Kitasatospora sp. NBC_00315: one gene and its partner. The protein of the gene in region 2 interacts with the protein of the main gene of each other region in a pairwise test. Links are inferred from orthologs where the notes say so. Each region holds a gene or a part of one and is shown on either strand. Other genes may lie near its edges.

Region 1 (7,698 bases), 270 kb from region 2 along the record:
TACGAGGACGTCTTCCTGCCGCTGCACGGCGCGCACCAGGCGCAGAACGCCTCCCTCGCGCTGGCCGCCGTGGAGGCGTTCTTCGGCGTCGGCGGTGCCCGCGCCGGAAAGCTCGACATCGACAAGGTCCGGCAGGCGTTCTCCGGCGTCAGCTCGCCGGGCCGCCTGGAGGTCGTCCGGCGCAGCCCCACCATCCTGCTGGACGCCGCGCACAACCCGGCGGGCGCCGAGGCCACGGTGTCCGCGATCAACGAGGCCTTCGGCTTCACCCGGCTGATCGGGGTGATCGCCACCAGCGGGGACAAGGACGTCTCCGGGCTGCTGTCGGCCTTCGAGCCGCTGCTCGCCGAGGTCGTGATCACCCAGAACTCGACCCACCGCCGGATGCCCGTCGACCGGCTGGCCGCCCTCGCGGTCGAGATCTTCGGCGAGGAGCGCGTCCAGGTCGAGCCGCGCCTCGACGAGGCGATCGACGCCGCGGTGGCCCTGGCGGAGGAGGACGGCGACCTCGGCGGCTGCGGTGTGCTGGTCACCGGTTCGGTCATCACGGTGGGCGAGGCACGCCTGCTGCTCGGAAGGAAGTGACATGAGGACGCTCTGTTCCTCGACCCTGATCGGCGAGGCACTGCTGGTGATGTTCGCCGGGCTGGTCGCGATGCGGCTCTCCGACGTCTCCACCGCGACGGTGTGGACGGTCAGCGCCATAGCGATGGTGCTCTGCGTGCTGCTCTGCGGCATGATCAACCGCCCCGGCGCGGTGGCGACCGGCTGGGCGCTGCAGATCGGCCTGATCGCCAGCGGCTTCGTGCTGCCGACGATGTTCGGCCTCGGCGTGGTCTTCGCCGGCCTCTGGTGGTGCTCGGTGCACTACGGCCGCAGGATCGACGAGATCAAGGCCGCCCGGGCGGCGCAGGGCCCGGCCCCGGCAGTAGTAGCCTGACGCCGCACCCCGCCACCGGCGGCGCTCCGGGAATCGGCGGCGCCCCGCCGGTCCGGGTCGGCCCCGCGCTCGCGGGGACGGCCCGATGAGCTGGGCCGCTCACGCAAGGTAACCTTCGGGTTAGCCGCATACACCATGCCGAACCGATTCCCCAGGAGCCGCACCGTGTCCCAGCGCACTCTCGTCCTGCTCAAGCCCGACGCCGTCAAGCGAGGCCTGGCCGGCGAGATCATCAGCCGGATCGAGCGCAAGGCCGGCTGGCGCCTCGCCGCCGTCGAGCTGTGCACCTTCGACCGGGCGACGCTGGAGCAGCACTACGAGGAGCACGTCGGGCGCCCGTTCTACGAGCCGCTGCTCGACTTCATGACCTCCGGCCCGTCGATCGCGCTGATCGTCGAGGGCGAGAACGTCGTCCCCGGCATCCGCGCGCTGGCCGGCGCGACCGACCCGCTGCAGGCCGGTCCCGGCACCATCCGCGGTGACTTCGCCACCATCACCCGTGAGAACCTGATCCACGCCTCGGACTCGGACGCCTCCGCCGAGCGCGAGATCAAGATCTTCTTCCCGGCCCACGCGTGACCGCCCGCCCCGGCCGGCCGGACTGATCCGGTCGGGGCATTCTTATCGTCAAATACGGAACTCAGGACTCCGACACGGCGTCCCAATCCTCGTAGAAGCGATCACACCCCGGACAATGGGTGGTATTCCGTCCGTCCGCGTCCACCGTGACCGGCGTGGCTACGATGGACACAACTCATGGGCCCGGTACGGCTGCTCAGCTGGTGTCCGCCCTGTCACGGGCGTGCGCGATCGGCCCACTCCCCGCCATTGACTCCGAGCCCGGGAAGGCACACCACACCCCATGGCCAACAACCTGTCGTTCATCGGCCGTGACATGGCGATCGACCTCGGCACTGCCAACACGCTGGTGTACGTCAGGGGCAAGGGGATCGTCCTCAACGAGCCCTCCGTGGTCGCGGTCAACACGAACACCGGCGGGATCCTCGCGGTCGGTTCCGAGGCCAAGAAGATGATCGGCCGCACCCCCGGCAACATCGTCGCGATCCGCCCGCTCAAGGACGGCGTGATCGCCGACTTCGAGATCACCGAGCGGATGCTCCGCTACTTCATCCTCAAGATCCACCGCCGCCGCTACCTGGCCCGTCCGCGGGTCGTGGTCTGCGTGCCCTCCGGCATCACGGGGGTGGAGCGCCGCGCCGTGATCGAGGCCAGCTCGCAGGCCGGCGCGCGCCAGGTGCACATCATCGAGGAGCCGATGGCCGCCGCGATCGGTGCGGGCCTGCCCGTCCACGAGGCCACCGGCAACATGGTGGTCGACATCGGCGGCGGTACGACCGAGGTCGCGGTGATCTCGCTCGGCGGGATCGTCACGGCCCAGTCGATCCGGGTGGCCGGCGACGAGCTGGACAACGCGATCGTGCAGCACATCAAGAAGGAGTACTCGCTCCTGCTCGGTGAGCGCAGCGCCGAGCAGATCAAGATGAGCATCGGATCGGCCTTCGCGCTGGAGGGCGAGAAGGACGAGCACGCCGAGATCCGCGGTCGGGACCTGGTCAGCGGCCTGCCCAAGACCGTGGTGATCTCCGCGGCCGAGGTGCGCGAGGCCATCGACGAGCCGGTGAACTCGATCATCGACGCCGTCAAGACCACCCTCGACCAGTGCCCGCCGGAGCTCGCCGGCGACGTGATGGACCGTGGCATCGTGCTGACCGGCGGTGGTGCGCTGCTGCGCGGGCTGGACGAGCGGCTGCGCCGGGAGACCGGCATGCCCATCCACATCGCCGAGAACCCGCTGGACTCGGTCGCACTCGGCTCCGGCAAGTGCGTCGAGGAGTTCGAGGCGCTCCAGCAGGTGCTGGACGCCCAGCCGCGGCGCTGAGCCGCCGCGACAGGTACGCGGACGGTCCTTCGGACGGACCGTCCTTCACACGGAAGGGCCCTCACCCCGCCCACAGCCCGGTGGGGGCCCGGCACAGGACTCGGACGAAGGGGCAGCTCCAGCACCGTGAGGGACACACGAGAGAGCCGCTTGTTGCTCATCCTGCTGGTGGCCGTCGCCTTCGCCCTGATCACCGTGGACATCAAGGGCGGCGAGAGTTCGCCGCTCGGCGGCGCCCGCCGGGCCGCCGCCGGTGTCCTCGGGCCGGTCGAGCGGGGCGCGGCGTCGGCGGTCGACCCGGTCGCGGACACCGTCCGCTCGTTCCGGGACGCGGCCACCCACAGCGGCCGCATCGACCAGCTGAACCGGGACAACACCGAGCTGCGCCAGAAGCTCGCGTCCTCCGACGCCGCCGCCGGCCGCACCAAGCAGCTGGACGACATGCTCCGTACCGCGGGCGCCGGCGGTTACACCGTCAAGGCCGCCCAGGTGATCGCGATCGGAGCGGCCCAGGGCTTCTCCTGGACCATCACCATCGACGCCGGCAGCGACGACGGTCTGACCCGCGACATGACGGTCATCAACGGCCAGGGTCTGGTCGGCCGGGTCACCACGGTCGCGCCCACCACCTCCACGGTGCTGCTCGCCTCCGACCCCGGCTTCAGCGCGGGCGCCCGGCTGGAGGGCAGCGGCGAGATCGGCTTCGCCTCCGGCCAGGGCACCGGCCCGATGCGGGTCGAGCTGCTCAACGGCAAGGCCCAGGTCAAGGCCGGGGACCGGCTGGTGACCTTCGGGTCGCAGAGCGGCCGGCCGTTCGTCCCCGGCGTGCCGGTGGGCAAGGTGGTGGAGGTCGAGGCGACTCCGGGTCAGCTCACCAAGACGATCATGGTCGAGCCGTACGTGCAGTTCACCCGGCTCGACCTGATCGGCGTGGTGGTGGTGCCGCCGCGGACCGACCCCCGGGACGCCGTCCTGCCGCCCGCGACCGCGGCCCAGGCACCCGCCGCCCAGGCCCCCGCCGTACCGCCCGCCAGTCCCACAGGGGGGAACTGACCCATGCGACTCATCCGGATCCCGGTCTCCGCCGTGCTGGTCCTGCTCGGCCTGGTGCTCCAGGTCAGCGTCTTCGGCCGGCTCCAGCTGCCCGGCGCCACCCCCGACGTCCTGCTGCTCGTCGTGGTCGGCCTGGCCATGGTCTACGGGCCGACCGGCGGCTGCCTGGTCGGCTTCGCGGCCGGCCTGCTCGCCGACGTGGCCCCGCCCTCCGACCACGCGATCGGCCGGTACGCGCTGGTCCTGTGCCTGGTCGGCTACGGCGCGGGCCTGCTGCGCGGCGAGCACGGCCGCCAGCGCTCGGTGGCCGGCGCGCTGCTGGTGGTCGGCGGCGCCGCGGTGGTCTCCACCCTGCTGTACGCGATGGTCGGCGCGCTGGTCGGCGACACCGCCGCCCGGCACGTGGGCCTGGTCGGCCTCGTCCTCAGCGCCCTGCTGTACGACCTGCTGCTGGCCCCGTTCGTGGTGCCGGTGGTGATGCTGGCGGCGCGCCGCTTCGAGCACGACCCGGTGGCGGCCGCGAGCGGCGACGGCGCGGGCGGCGCGGGCCTGGGCACGCTGGCCCGCTACCGGACCACCCGGGAGGCCTCGGCCGGCCCCACCTACAAGAAGAAGCGCGTCCTCGGGCTGGCCAAGCGCCCGTGAGCGCCAGCCCGGCGCCCGTGAGCGCGCGCCGCTCGTAACGCCATGCCCGCACCCTCGTCCTCTGGAGCAGACGCGACGTGAGCAACATCCCCGAGACCGGACGAACCCGGCGGGTGACGATCCGTCTGGTGGTCCTGCAGATCCTTGTGCTCTCCCTGCTCGCCACGCTCGGCGGGCGGCTCTGGTACCTGCAGATCCGCAGCGCCAGCGAGTACACCGCCAAGGCCACCGGCAACCACATCCGCGAGGTGGTCGAGCCGGCCGTGCGCGGCGAGATCCTGGACGCCTCCGGCCGGGTGATGGCCGGCAACGAGACCCGCCTGGTGGTCTCGGTCAGCCGCACCTCGCTGCTCCAGCAGAAGGACGGCGGCAAGGGCGTGCTGACCCGGCTCGGCGACGTGCTGGGCGTCCCGCTCAAGGATCTCCAGGAGAAGGTCCGGCTCTGCGACGCCAAGACCAAGCAGCCCTGCTGGAACGGTTCGCCCTATCAGCCGATCCCGGTCTCCAAGGAGGCCACCACGCAGCAGGCGATGCAGATAATGGAACGCCGCGAGGACTTCCCCGGCGTGACCGCGCAGCCCACCGCCGTCCGCCACTACACCGGGGTCGAGGGCGCCAACGCCGCCCAGGTGCTCGGCTACCTCTCCCCGGTCACGGACGACGAGGTCACCAGGACCGCGGACAAGACCGGCCGGGATCGCTACCTGCCGGCCGACCAGATCGGCCGGGCCGGGCTGGAGTCGGTCTACGACAGCGACCTGCGCGGCACCACCGGCGTCACCAGCCTGGAGGTGGACAACCTCGGCCGGGTGATCGGCACCGCCGGCACCGTCGCCGCCCAACCCGGGAACAACCTGGTCACCAGCATCGACGCGCGGGTCCAGAAGGTGGTCGAGGACAACCTCGTGCAGGCCATGGGCGACGCCCGCAAGACCTTCGACAAGGTCACCAACCGCAACTACGAGGCCGACTCGGGCGCCGCGGTCGTGATGGACGTGCACACCGGCCGGATCATCGCGATGGCCAGCGCACCGACCTACGACCCGAACCTCTGGGTCGGCGGCATCACCGGTAACGACTACCAGGCTCTGACCAGCAAGGACTCCAACTTCCCGCTGCTCAACCGGGCCATACAGGGTCAGTCCGCACCCGGCTCCACCTTCAAGGTGGTCTCCACCACGGCCGCCGTCCAGGCCGGCTACTCGCTCGACGGCACCTACCCCTGCCCGACCAGCCTGACCATCGGCGGCCGCGAGTTCAAGAACTTCGAGGCGGAGAGCTTCGGCTCGATCACGCTGGAGAAGGCGCTGGAGGTCTCCTGCGACACCGTCTTCTACGGCCTCTCCTACGACCAGTGGATGAAGGACGGCGGCATCAAGCCGAAGAAGGACCCGGCCGACTGGTTCTACAAGACCGCGCACGAGTTCGGGCTGGGCGCCAAGACCGGGATCGACCTGCCCGCCGAGGTGACCGGCCGGGTGCCGGACCGGCAGTGGAAGCAGTCCTTCTTCGACAACAACAAGGACGCCTGGTGCGCGCAGGCGGCCAAGGGCGGCAACAGCTACTCCGACCAGATCGCCAAGGAGAACTGCGTCGACGGCTACGTGATGCGTGCCGGTGACTCGGTCAACTACGCGATCGGCCAGGGCGACACCCTGGTCACCCCGATCCAGATGGCCCGGATCTACTCGGCGCTCGCCAACGGCGGCACCTTCTACCGCCCCACCGTCGCCAAGGCCGTGATGAGCCCCAGCGGCCAGCTGGTGCGCGAGATCGCCCCGCAGGCGGACGCCAAGTTCCCCGGCGACCAGAAGCTGCTGAGCTACATCGACCAGGCCACCGCCGGCGTCGTCACCAACGGCACCGCCGCCTGGAAGTTCACCGGCGCCGGCTGGCCGCAGGGCAAGATCGAACTGCACGCCAAGACCGGCACCGCCGAGGTCGAGGGCAAGCAGACCACCTCCTGGCTGACCACCTACAGCGGTGACTACGCGGTCATCATGACGATCAGCCAGGGCGGCACCGGCTCCGGCGGCTCCGGCGACGCGATCCGCCGGATCTACCAGGCGCTGTACGGCGTGGACGACAAGGGCAACGTCGACAACGGCAAGGCGCTGCTGCCCAAGCCGCAGGCCGAACTGCCCAAGTTCAGCCCGGACGGCACCGCGATCATCAAGCAGGCCTCCTACACCTACACCTACGGCGCGTCCGCCTTCCTCGACCCGGCACAGCCGACCGGCTCCGCCGCGCTCTGGACGGCGGCCGGCGCCGCCCTCGAACCGGCCCGCGGCACGTGGAACGGCAGCATCGGAAAGGGCCGGTCATGACGTCGTACGGCTCGTACCGCCAGATCCGGCTCTCCCCGCAGCGCGGGGCGGTCTCCAAGGCGCTCGCCAGGGACGCCCCGCTGCGCCGGATCGACTGGATCCTGATACTGGCCGCGCTGGTGCTCTCGCTCGGCAGCTCGCTGCTGGTCTGGTCGGCGACCCGGGGCCGGGACTCGCTGACCCACGGGGATCCGCAGTACTTCCTCTACCGCCACCTCACCAACCTGGTGATCGGGCTGGCCCTGTGCGCGGTCGTCATCGGGATAGGGAGTCGGCGCTTCCGGACGCTGGTGCCGTTCCTCTACATCGCCGTGATGCTGATGCTGCTCGCCACGCTCAGCCCGCTGGGCTCGACGATCAACGGACAGCACTCCTGGATCCAGTTCGGCGGCGGCTTCTCCGTCCAGCCGGCCGAGTTCGCCAAGCTGGCGATCGTGCTCGGCATGGCGGTGATCATGTCGGCCCGGGTGGACGCGGGGGAGCGTGAGTTCCCCTCCGACCGCAGCGTGTTCCAGGGCCTGGTGGCGGCGAGCATCCCGATGGCCGTCGTGATGCTGATGCCCGACGCCGGCTCCGTGATGGTGATGGCCGTCATCGTGCTGGGCATCCTGCTGGCCTCCGGCGCCGCCAACCGGTGGACCTTCGGGCTGCTGCTGGCCGGTGCGGGCGGCTGTGTGGCGGTCTGGAAGCTCGGGGTGCTGAGCAAGTACCAGATCGACCGGTTCGCGGCGTTCGCCAACCCCGCGCTCGATCCCTCGGGCGTCGGCTACAACACCGCCCAGGCCCGGATCGCGATCGGCTCCGGCGGCCTGACCGGCAAGGGCCTCTTCCAC
Region 2 (7,784 bases):
CTCCTCGTCGTCGGCGGCGACCGCACTGACCCCGATCAGGGCGTACGGCTCGGCGAGCACCTCGGAGGGACGGAAGCTGGAGCGGTAGAGGTCGAGCGCGGGCAGCGTGTTGTTGCCACTGAAGTGGTGGGCGAAGGCGAACGGCAGACCGAGCCGGCCGGCCAGCCGGGCGCTGAAACCGGACGAACCGAGCAGCCAGATCGGCGGCCTGCCCTCGCCCTTGGGGACGGCGGTCAGCCGGGCGTAGGGGTGCCCGTCCGGAAAGTCGCCGTCCAGGAAGTGCGTCAGCTCGGCGAGCTCCTGCGGGAAGTCGTCGGCGCCCTCGGCCCGGCCCCGGCGCAGGGCCCGGGCGGTGGCCTGGTCCGTCCCCGGGGCGCGGCCGAGGCCCAGGTCGATCCGGCCCGGGTGGAGCGCCTCCAGCAGGCCGAACTGCTCGGCGACGGCGAGCGGGGCGTGGTTGGGCAGCATGACGCCGCCGGAGCCCAGCCGCAGGGTGCTGGTGTGCGCGCCGAGGTGGGCGAGCAGGACGGCGGGGGTGGAGCTGGCCACGCCGGGCATGCCGTGGTGCTCCGCGACCCAGAAGCGGTGGTAGCCCCAGCTCTCGGCGCTGCGGGCCAGTTCGGTGGTCGCGGCGAGCGCCTCGCCCGGGGTGTGGCCGGCGCCGACGGTGGCGAGGTCGAGGATCGACAGCGGCGCGGGCGCGGTGCCGCGGGCCACCCCGTGCACGGCGGCCGCACCGGGGGCGGCGTCACGGCCGGCGGGCTGCCCGGGCTGGGGTGAGTGCTGGTCCTCGGTGGTCATGCCGTCCGGCCTCCTGGTCGTGTACGAGTGGTCGTGCACGAGCGGTCGCGCACGGCGGGGCCTCCCGCCGTCGGGGGACAACCACCCGGGACGGCGGGGTGTTCCCGGGCCCGGCCGCCGTCCGCGTCCCGGGCCGGGCCGCCACCCCCGCCGCGCCGACCGTCCGTTCGGCCGGTGCGCCGTCCGGCCGGCGAGCTGACTCACTGCCAGCGGACGCACACGGGTGGCGAGTTCGCGCCAGCGCGGGAAGTCGCCAGCCCCAGGGCTCGCCATCACCGGCCGCCGTCCGGCAGGCTGTTCCACAGGGCGGATCACGCACAGGATCCGCACCCATCGACAAGGTCGACGGGCTGGACCAGCACCGTTCGATCCCCGCGAGCCCCCGGAGCAGCACCCCGCCCCGGGGGCTCTCGCATGTCGTGACGCCTGCCACAGAGGGGGTGCTTCACGGCATGAAAGGTCGAGGCGCTAGCGTTGTCACTTGCAACCACCTGCTCCCCCGGGCCGGTCTGGAGGGAGTACGACGTTGGACATCACCGCACTGCTCGGATCCTCGTGGATCTGCGCCGTGGCGCTGTTCGCCGTTCTCGGCGACGCGTTCGTCCCCTTCATCCCGAGCGGGACCCTGGTCATCCTGGCCGTCCTGAACACCGCCCGCATCGACGGCGCCCCGCTGCTGCTCGGGCTCGGCGTCGCGATGGCCTCCTTCCTCGGTGACATCCTGCTGCTCGGCCTGGCCCGCCGGGGCGCGCCCTCGGTGCGCCGTCGCCTGGAGCAGCGGCCGCAGCTCGCGGCCAGCGTCGCGCGGGTGCAGCAGGCGCTGGACGGGCGGACCACCGGAGCCGCCGCGGCGATCGTCGTGGTGGCCCGTTTCGTGCCCGCCGGACGTACCGTGCTGGACCTCGCGATGGGGCACTCCCCCGAGCACCCGCGCAAGTTCCTGCGCTGGTCGGCACTGGCCGCGCTGGTCTGGGCGACCTACATCGTCACCCTGGGCTGGCTGAACAGCCACTGGTTCGACACCGCCTGGCTGAGCCTGGTGGTGTCCTGCGCCGCCGCCACCACGATCAGCGCGGCCATCGCCCGCGTGGTGCGCCGCAACCGCCGGCTCCCGGTCGCCTGAGACCACCCCGCCCCGCCCCGGCGTGTCGGCCCCCCGGCGTGTCGGCGAGCGGCCCGCGCCCCGAGCCACCCCACCGCGCCCGGACCGCGCACCCCCGCCCAGCCCCGCGTACCTGGGCGCGAGCGTCACAGGACGGCAACAACCCCCCGCCCGGCGCAGCCGTCCGGGCCCGCTCGGCGTGATGGGTAGCGGCGGACCGAAGCCCTGGAGGCTACGCCCCGCATGGCATGCTGAAGGCTGAATACTCATTAAATGTCCGTTATAACCGGTACGGCTCAACGCCCGGCCGGCGCGCCCCGGGTGGTCCCCGGACGTGCCCGCGGGACGTCCTCCCGGGCCCCGGCCGGTGACCGGACTCCAGGCAGCAGGGGGAGACCATGTCCAGCATCTCGCGCAGGGCCGTGCTGAGCGCCACCGCCGCGACGGCGGCGCTCGGTGCGGTCACGGCCTGCTCGGGCGGCTCCGGTACGGCGGGCGGCCGGGGCGCCGGTTCGGGGGACAACAGCGGCGGCAAGCCCACCGGCTCCGCCACGGGCGCCGTGAAGGGCACCCCCATCGGGGACGGCTCGACCGCGGACAGCGGCGCCCAGCCGAACCAGCCGAAGGCGGAGAAGCTCAAGCCGGGCGAGCGCCCCCCGCAGTTCGTGGTGTTCTCCTGGGACGGCGCGGGCGGCACCGACGACGGCCAGTTCCCGCGCTTCCTGAAGATCGCCGAGCAGTACCGGGCGAAGATGACGTTCTTCCTGTCCGGCATCTACGCCCTGCCGAAGGACAAGTCGCAGCTCTACCACCCGCCGAAGCACGCGGTCGGCGCCTCCGACATCCCGTTCCTGTCCGCCGGGGCGGTCCGCAGCACCCTCAAGCTGATCAGCCAGGCGTGGCTGGCCGGCCACGAGATCGGCACCCACTTCAACGGCCACTTCTGCTCGACCCGCTCCGACGGCAACGGCGTCAACAAGTGGACGCCCGAGGACTGGAAGAGCGAGATCGACCAGGCCGTCTCGTTCGTGACGCAGTGGCGGACCAACACCGGGTTCACGGACGTCGACCCGCTGCCCTTCGACTACACGAAGGAGCTCGTCGGCGGCCGGACCCCCTGTCTGGAGGGGCAGAAGACGCTGCTGCCGACGGCCGCCGCGCTCGGCTGGAAGTACGACGCCAGCTCGCCCGGCGGCCTGCAGATGTGGCCGCAGAAGGTCCAGGACGGCAGGATCTGGGACTTCCCGCTGCAGGGCATCCCGTTCCCCGGGCACTCGTTCCAGGTGCTGTCGATGGACTACAACATCCTCGCCAACCAGTCGGCCGGCAGCACCAAGGGCGACCCGGCCAAGTACGACGCGTGGCGCGGCCAGGCGCGGGACTCCTACCTGGCCGGCTTCGACCGCGCGTACAACGGCAACCGGGCGCCGCTGTTCATCGGGAACCACTTCGAGCAGTGGAACGGCGGCATCTACATGGACGCCGTCGAGGAGACCATCAAGGCCATCGCGGACAAGCCCGAGGTCCGGATGGTCTCCTTCAAGCAGCTGGTCGAGTGGCTGGAGGTGCAGGACGAGTCCACCCTGCGCAAGCTGCGGGCGCTGAACGTGGGCCACGCCCCGACCGACGGCTGGCAGAGCTACCTGGGCGCCGCGGGCTGACGGCTGCGGTCGCCGGGGGCCCATCCACCCCGGCGACCGCTGCCGTCGACCCCGGCGCGGGAGGACTCAGCCGTTCTTGACGTCCGGTACGCGCCAGTCGATCGGCTCGACGCCGAAGCCGCCCAGCGCCTCGTTGATCTGCGAGAAGGGGCGGCTGCCGAAGAACAGCCGGGCCGACAGCGGCGACGGGTGCGCGCCCTGCACCACCACGTGGCGGGTGGTGTCGATCAGCGGCAGCTTCTTCTTCGCGTAGTTGCCCCAGAGCACGAAGACCACCGGCTCCTCGCGGTCGCTGACCGCCTTGATCACGGCGTCGGTGAACTTCTCCCAGCCCTTGCCCTTGTGCGAGTTGGCCTCGTGGGCGCGCACCGTGAGCACCGCGTTGAGCAGCAGCACGCCCTGCTCGGCCCAGTGCATCAGGTAGCCGTTGTCCGGGGCCGGCACGCCGAGGTCGGCGTCCAGCTCCTTGAACATGTTGCGCAGCGAGGGCGGGATCCTGACGCCCGGCAGCACGGAGAAGCTCATCCCGTGCGCCTGGTTGTCGTCGTGGTACGGGTCCTGTCCGAGGACCAGCACCCGGACCTTGTCGTACGGCGTCGCCTCCAGTGCGGAGAACTCCTGCCCGGCCGGCGGGAACACCTGGTGCTCGGCGCGCTGCGCGGCGACGAAGGCCGCCAGCTCGGCGAAGTACGGCTTGCCCGTCTCCGCGGCGAGCACCTCCTGCCAGGCCTGCGGCAGTTCCAGCCCGGCGCCCGTGCCCGCCTCGACAGTGTCCGTCACGAGTTCAACCTCCCAGCAGGCAGCGGCCCACGGCCGCGCCACCCCGACCTCGGCGTGCCGTTGACCGCCCGGCACGTCCTCTTCCACCCCGAACGCTACACAGCTCCACCGACAGTTCCCGCCTCAGCCGGGTTCGGTGGCCGCGACGGCCTGCCCGGCCGGCTCCCGGTCCTGTGCTGGCACTGCTGCTGAGCCGGACACCCGGCGTCCGGCGCGGTCCGTACGGGGTCGGCGCGCTGCTCAGCCGGCCGCTGCTGCTCGCCGGGGGGCTGGCCGAGGGCGGCGCCCGGGTGGCCCTGTGGTCAGTGGCGGCGCTCTGCGACCTCTGCGCGCCGCTGGTCTTTCGCAGACGGCCTCATCGCGTCCTCTCCCCCTCGGACGGCCCGTGGGCCCCGTCCCGGCCGGCAGCCGGCGCGGGGCCCACTCCTGTGACGAGCGTCAGATCATCTCGATCAGGTCGGCGATCGACTTGACCACCCGGGTCGGCCGGTACGGGAAGCGCTCCACGTCCTGCGCCGCGGTGAGGCCGGTGAGCACCAGGATGGTCTCCATGCCGGCCTCCATGCCCGCCACGATGTCGGTGTCCATCCGGTCGCCGATCATCACGGCGGTCTCCGAGTGGGCGCCCGCGCTGTTCAGCGCCTCGCGCATCATCAGCGGGTTGGGCTTGCCGACGAAGTACGGCTCGACGCCGGTCGCCTTGGTGATCAGCGCGGCGACCGAACCGGTGGCCGGCAGCACGCCCTCGGTGGAGGGGCCGGTCTCGTCCGGGTTGGTGCAGATGAAGCGGGCACCCGCGTTGATCAGGCGGATCGCCTTGGTGAGCGCCTCGAAACTGTAGGTGCGGGTCTCACCGAGCACCACGTAGTCCGGGTTGTTGTCGGTCAGCACGTAGCCGGCCTGGTAGAGCGCGGTGGTCAGGCCGGACTCCCCGATGACGTACGCGGTGCCGCCCGGGCGCTGGCCCTTGAGGAACTTGGCGGTGGCGAGCGCCGAGGTCCAGATCCGCTCCTCCGGCACGTTCAGGCCCATGCCGGCCAGGCGGGCGCTGAGGTCGCGCGGCGTGTAGATGGAGTTGTTGGTGAGTACCAGGAACGGCTTGCCGGACTCCTGCAGGCGGCGGAGGAACTCCTCCGCGCCGGGAATCGGCGTTCCCTCGTGGATGAGGACACCGTCCATGTCGGTCAGCCAGGACTCGATGGGCTTGCGGTCTGCCACGTGCGTGTCTCCCGAAGTCTTGCGGTGGTCGTACGAAACTGCGCAGCGTGTCCGGTGCGCACCCCGCCGGCCGGACTCCCGCCGGGAACACCGGACGACCGGGGGTGATGCTGGCTGCCCCAACGGGGCACAGCCTAATCCGCACACCTGGCCGACGGGAGTACGTACCGCCCACCGGACGTACCGGTTGCCCGGCGGACCCGCCTCAACGACTCCTTAAGCGGCCCCTAACCGAACTGATCACCCATCAGTAGGAGGTGCGCGCGGGGCTAACGTGAAGCGCACAGAACCCTCCCCCGCTCCGTAGAGGAGTTCCTCCGCCATGCCCACCCGCCGCATCCCCGCCACCCCGCTCGTCCTCGCCGCCGCCCTGGCCGGCTGCGCCCTGTCCGTCACCCTCGGAGCCGGCACCGCGACCGCCCACGGTTCGATGCAGAACCCGCTCAGCCGGGTCGAGGGCTGCTATCTGGAGGGCCCGGAGCATCCCGTCTCGGCCGCCTGCCGGGCCGCCGTGGCCACCGGCGGCACCGCCGCGCTGTACGACTGGATGAGCCTGCGGATCGGCGACGCGGCCGGCCGGCACCGCGAGATCATCCCGGACGGGAAGCTGTGCAGCGCCGGCACCGACATGTTCCGGGGCCTGGACCTGCCGCGCGCCGACTGGCCCGCGACCAACCTCACCGCGGGCGCCGACTTCACCTTCCGGTTCCGCGCGACCGCCCCGCACAAGGGCACCTTCCAGCTCTTCCTCACCAATCGCGGCCACGACCCGGCCAAGCCGCTGGCCTGGGCCGACCTCGACGCGCAGCCGTTCCTCTCGGTCACCGACCCCCAGCTCGTCGACGGCTCCTACCTGCTGCCCGGCAGGATCCCGGCGGGGCGGACCGGCCGTCAGCTGGTCTACGCGATCTGGCAGCGCTCGGACAGCCCGGAGGCCTTCTACTCCTGCTCGGACGTGGTCTTCGACGGGAGCGGCGCCACCCCCGGGAGCGCAGCCGTCCCGGCGGCGACCGGCGCCGGACACTCCCACCCGCCCGCCACCACCGCCACCATCGCCTCCGGCCTCCCGGCCACCGCCACCGTCCCCGCGGCACCGGCCACCGGTACCGGCCCTGCCGCCGCCGCGGATGCGCCGGCGGCAGCGGGCGGCGGCCCGGCCGCCGCGGCGGCGCCCGCCGTCGCCGTCCCCTCCACCACCGCCGCCGCAGCCACCTCCACCGGCCCCTCCGCCACCGCAGGCCCGGCCGCCCGCACCGGGAACCTCGCCCAGACCGGCTCCGCCCGCTCGCTGGGCCTGCTCGCCTCGGTCGGGGCGTCCTTCCTGCTGGCCGGCGCCACCATGGCCGTCCTGCGCCGGGGCCGGCGCACCCGCGGCGCGCACGCCCGCTGAACGGCCGGGGCCGCCCGCAACGCCGGGCGGCCCGCAACAGCGGGCCGCGCGGGCGGGCCGTGATTGAGTGGGCGTCATGAGCACCGCCTTCCGTACCCCGTTCCGTGTCGGCCTGGTCGGTTACGGCCTGGCCGGCTCCGCCTTCCACGCTCCGCTCATCGCCACCACCCCGGGGCTGAGGCTGGACGCGGTGGTCACCGCCAACCCCGAGCGCCGCGCGAACCTGCGGCGCGATCATCCGGACGCCCGCGCCGTCGACACCCCCGAACAGCTGCTGGCCGACCCGGAGGCGCTGGACCTGGTCGTCATCGCCTCCCCCAACCGGACCCACGTCCCGCTGGCGCGGGCCGCCGTGCGGGCCGGACTGGCCACCGTGGTCGACAAGCCGCTGGCCGCCACCGCCGCCTCGGCCCTGGAGCTCTGCGAGTACGCCGAGAGCCGCGGGGTACTGCTCTCGGTGTTCCAGAACCGCCGCTGGGACGGCGACTTCCTGACCGCCCGCCACCTGGTCGAGAGCGGCGCCCTCGGCCGGGTGCACCGCTTCGAGTCCCGCTTCGAACGGTTCCGGCCCAAGCCGAAGGCCGGCTGGCGCGAGCTGGCCGACCCGGCCGAGGCCGGCGGCACCCTCTACGACCTGGGCAGCCACCTGGTCGACCAGGCGATCACCCTGTTCGGCCCGGTCGACACGGTCTACGCCGAGATCGACACCCGCCGCGACGGCGCGGTGGTCGACGACGACTCCTTCCTCGCGCTCACCCACGCCGGCGGCACCCGCTCCCACCTGTGGACCAGCGCCATCACCCCGCTGACCGGACCGCGCCTGCGGATCCTC

Evidence for each region.
Region 1: the proteins of ung (region 2) and ndk interact in binary tests that used the Escherichia coli proteins (3 or more experiments, as listed by UniProt). The link is inferred for Kitasatospora sp. NBC_00315 from one-to-one orthologs.

Annotation. Positions count from the first base shown.
Region 1 is NZ_CP108025.1:5,609,421-5,617,118, forward strand. What follows is about bases 1-2,812. They hold ndk (nucleoside-diphosphate kinase), read left to right. Parts: upstream 1-1,105; coding sequence 1,106-1,519; downstream 1,520-2,812. Other genes in these bases: OG823_RS23325 (folylpolyglutamate synthase/dihydrofolate synthase family protein), read left to right, coding at 1-585; OG823_RS23330 (DUF4233 domain-containing protein), read left to right, coding at 587-940; OG823_RS23340 (rod shape-determining protein), read left to right, coding at 1,815-2,812. Outside these bases: more of OG823_RS23340, read left to right, coding at 2,813-2,840; rod shape-determining protein MreC, read left to right, coding at 2,967-3,893; rod shape-determining protein MreD, read left to right, coding at 3,897-4,538; mrdA (penicillin-binding protein 2), read left to right, coding at 4,616-6,865; rod shape-determining protein RodA, read left to right, coding at 6,862-7,698. UniProt on the Escherichia coli protein: Major role in the synthesis of nucleoside triphosphates other than ATP. The ATP gamma phosphate is transferred to the NDP beta phosphate via a ping-pong mechanism, using a phosphorylated active-site intermediate.
Region 2 is NZ_CP108025.1:5,338,184-5,345,967, reverse strand. The notes cover bases 2,488-5,385. They hold ung (uracil-DNA glycosylase), read right to left. Parts: upstream 4,345-5,385; coding sequence 3,631-4,344; downstream 2,488-3,630. Other genes in these bases: OG823_RS22210 (HAD-IIA family hydrolase), read right to left, coding at 4,783-5,385; OG823_RS22220 (hypothetical protein), read left to right, coding at 2,488-3,564. In the rest of the region: OG823_RS22230 (LLM class flavin-dependent oxidoreductase), read right to left, coding at 1-801; OG823_RS22225 (DedA family protein), read left to right, coding at 1,328-1,924; more of OG823_RS22220, read left to right, coding at 2,302-2,487; more of OG823_RS22210, read right to left, coding at 5,386-5,562; OG823_RS22205 (lytic polysaccharide monooxygenase), read left to right, coding at 5,885-6,952; OG823_RS22200 (Gfo/Idh/MocA family oxidoreductase), read left to right, coding at 7,029-7,784. UniProt on the Escherichia coli protein: Excises uracil residues from the DNA which can arise as a result of misincorporation of dUMP residues by DNA polymerase or due to deamination of cytosine.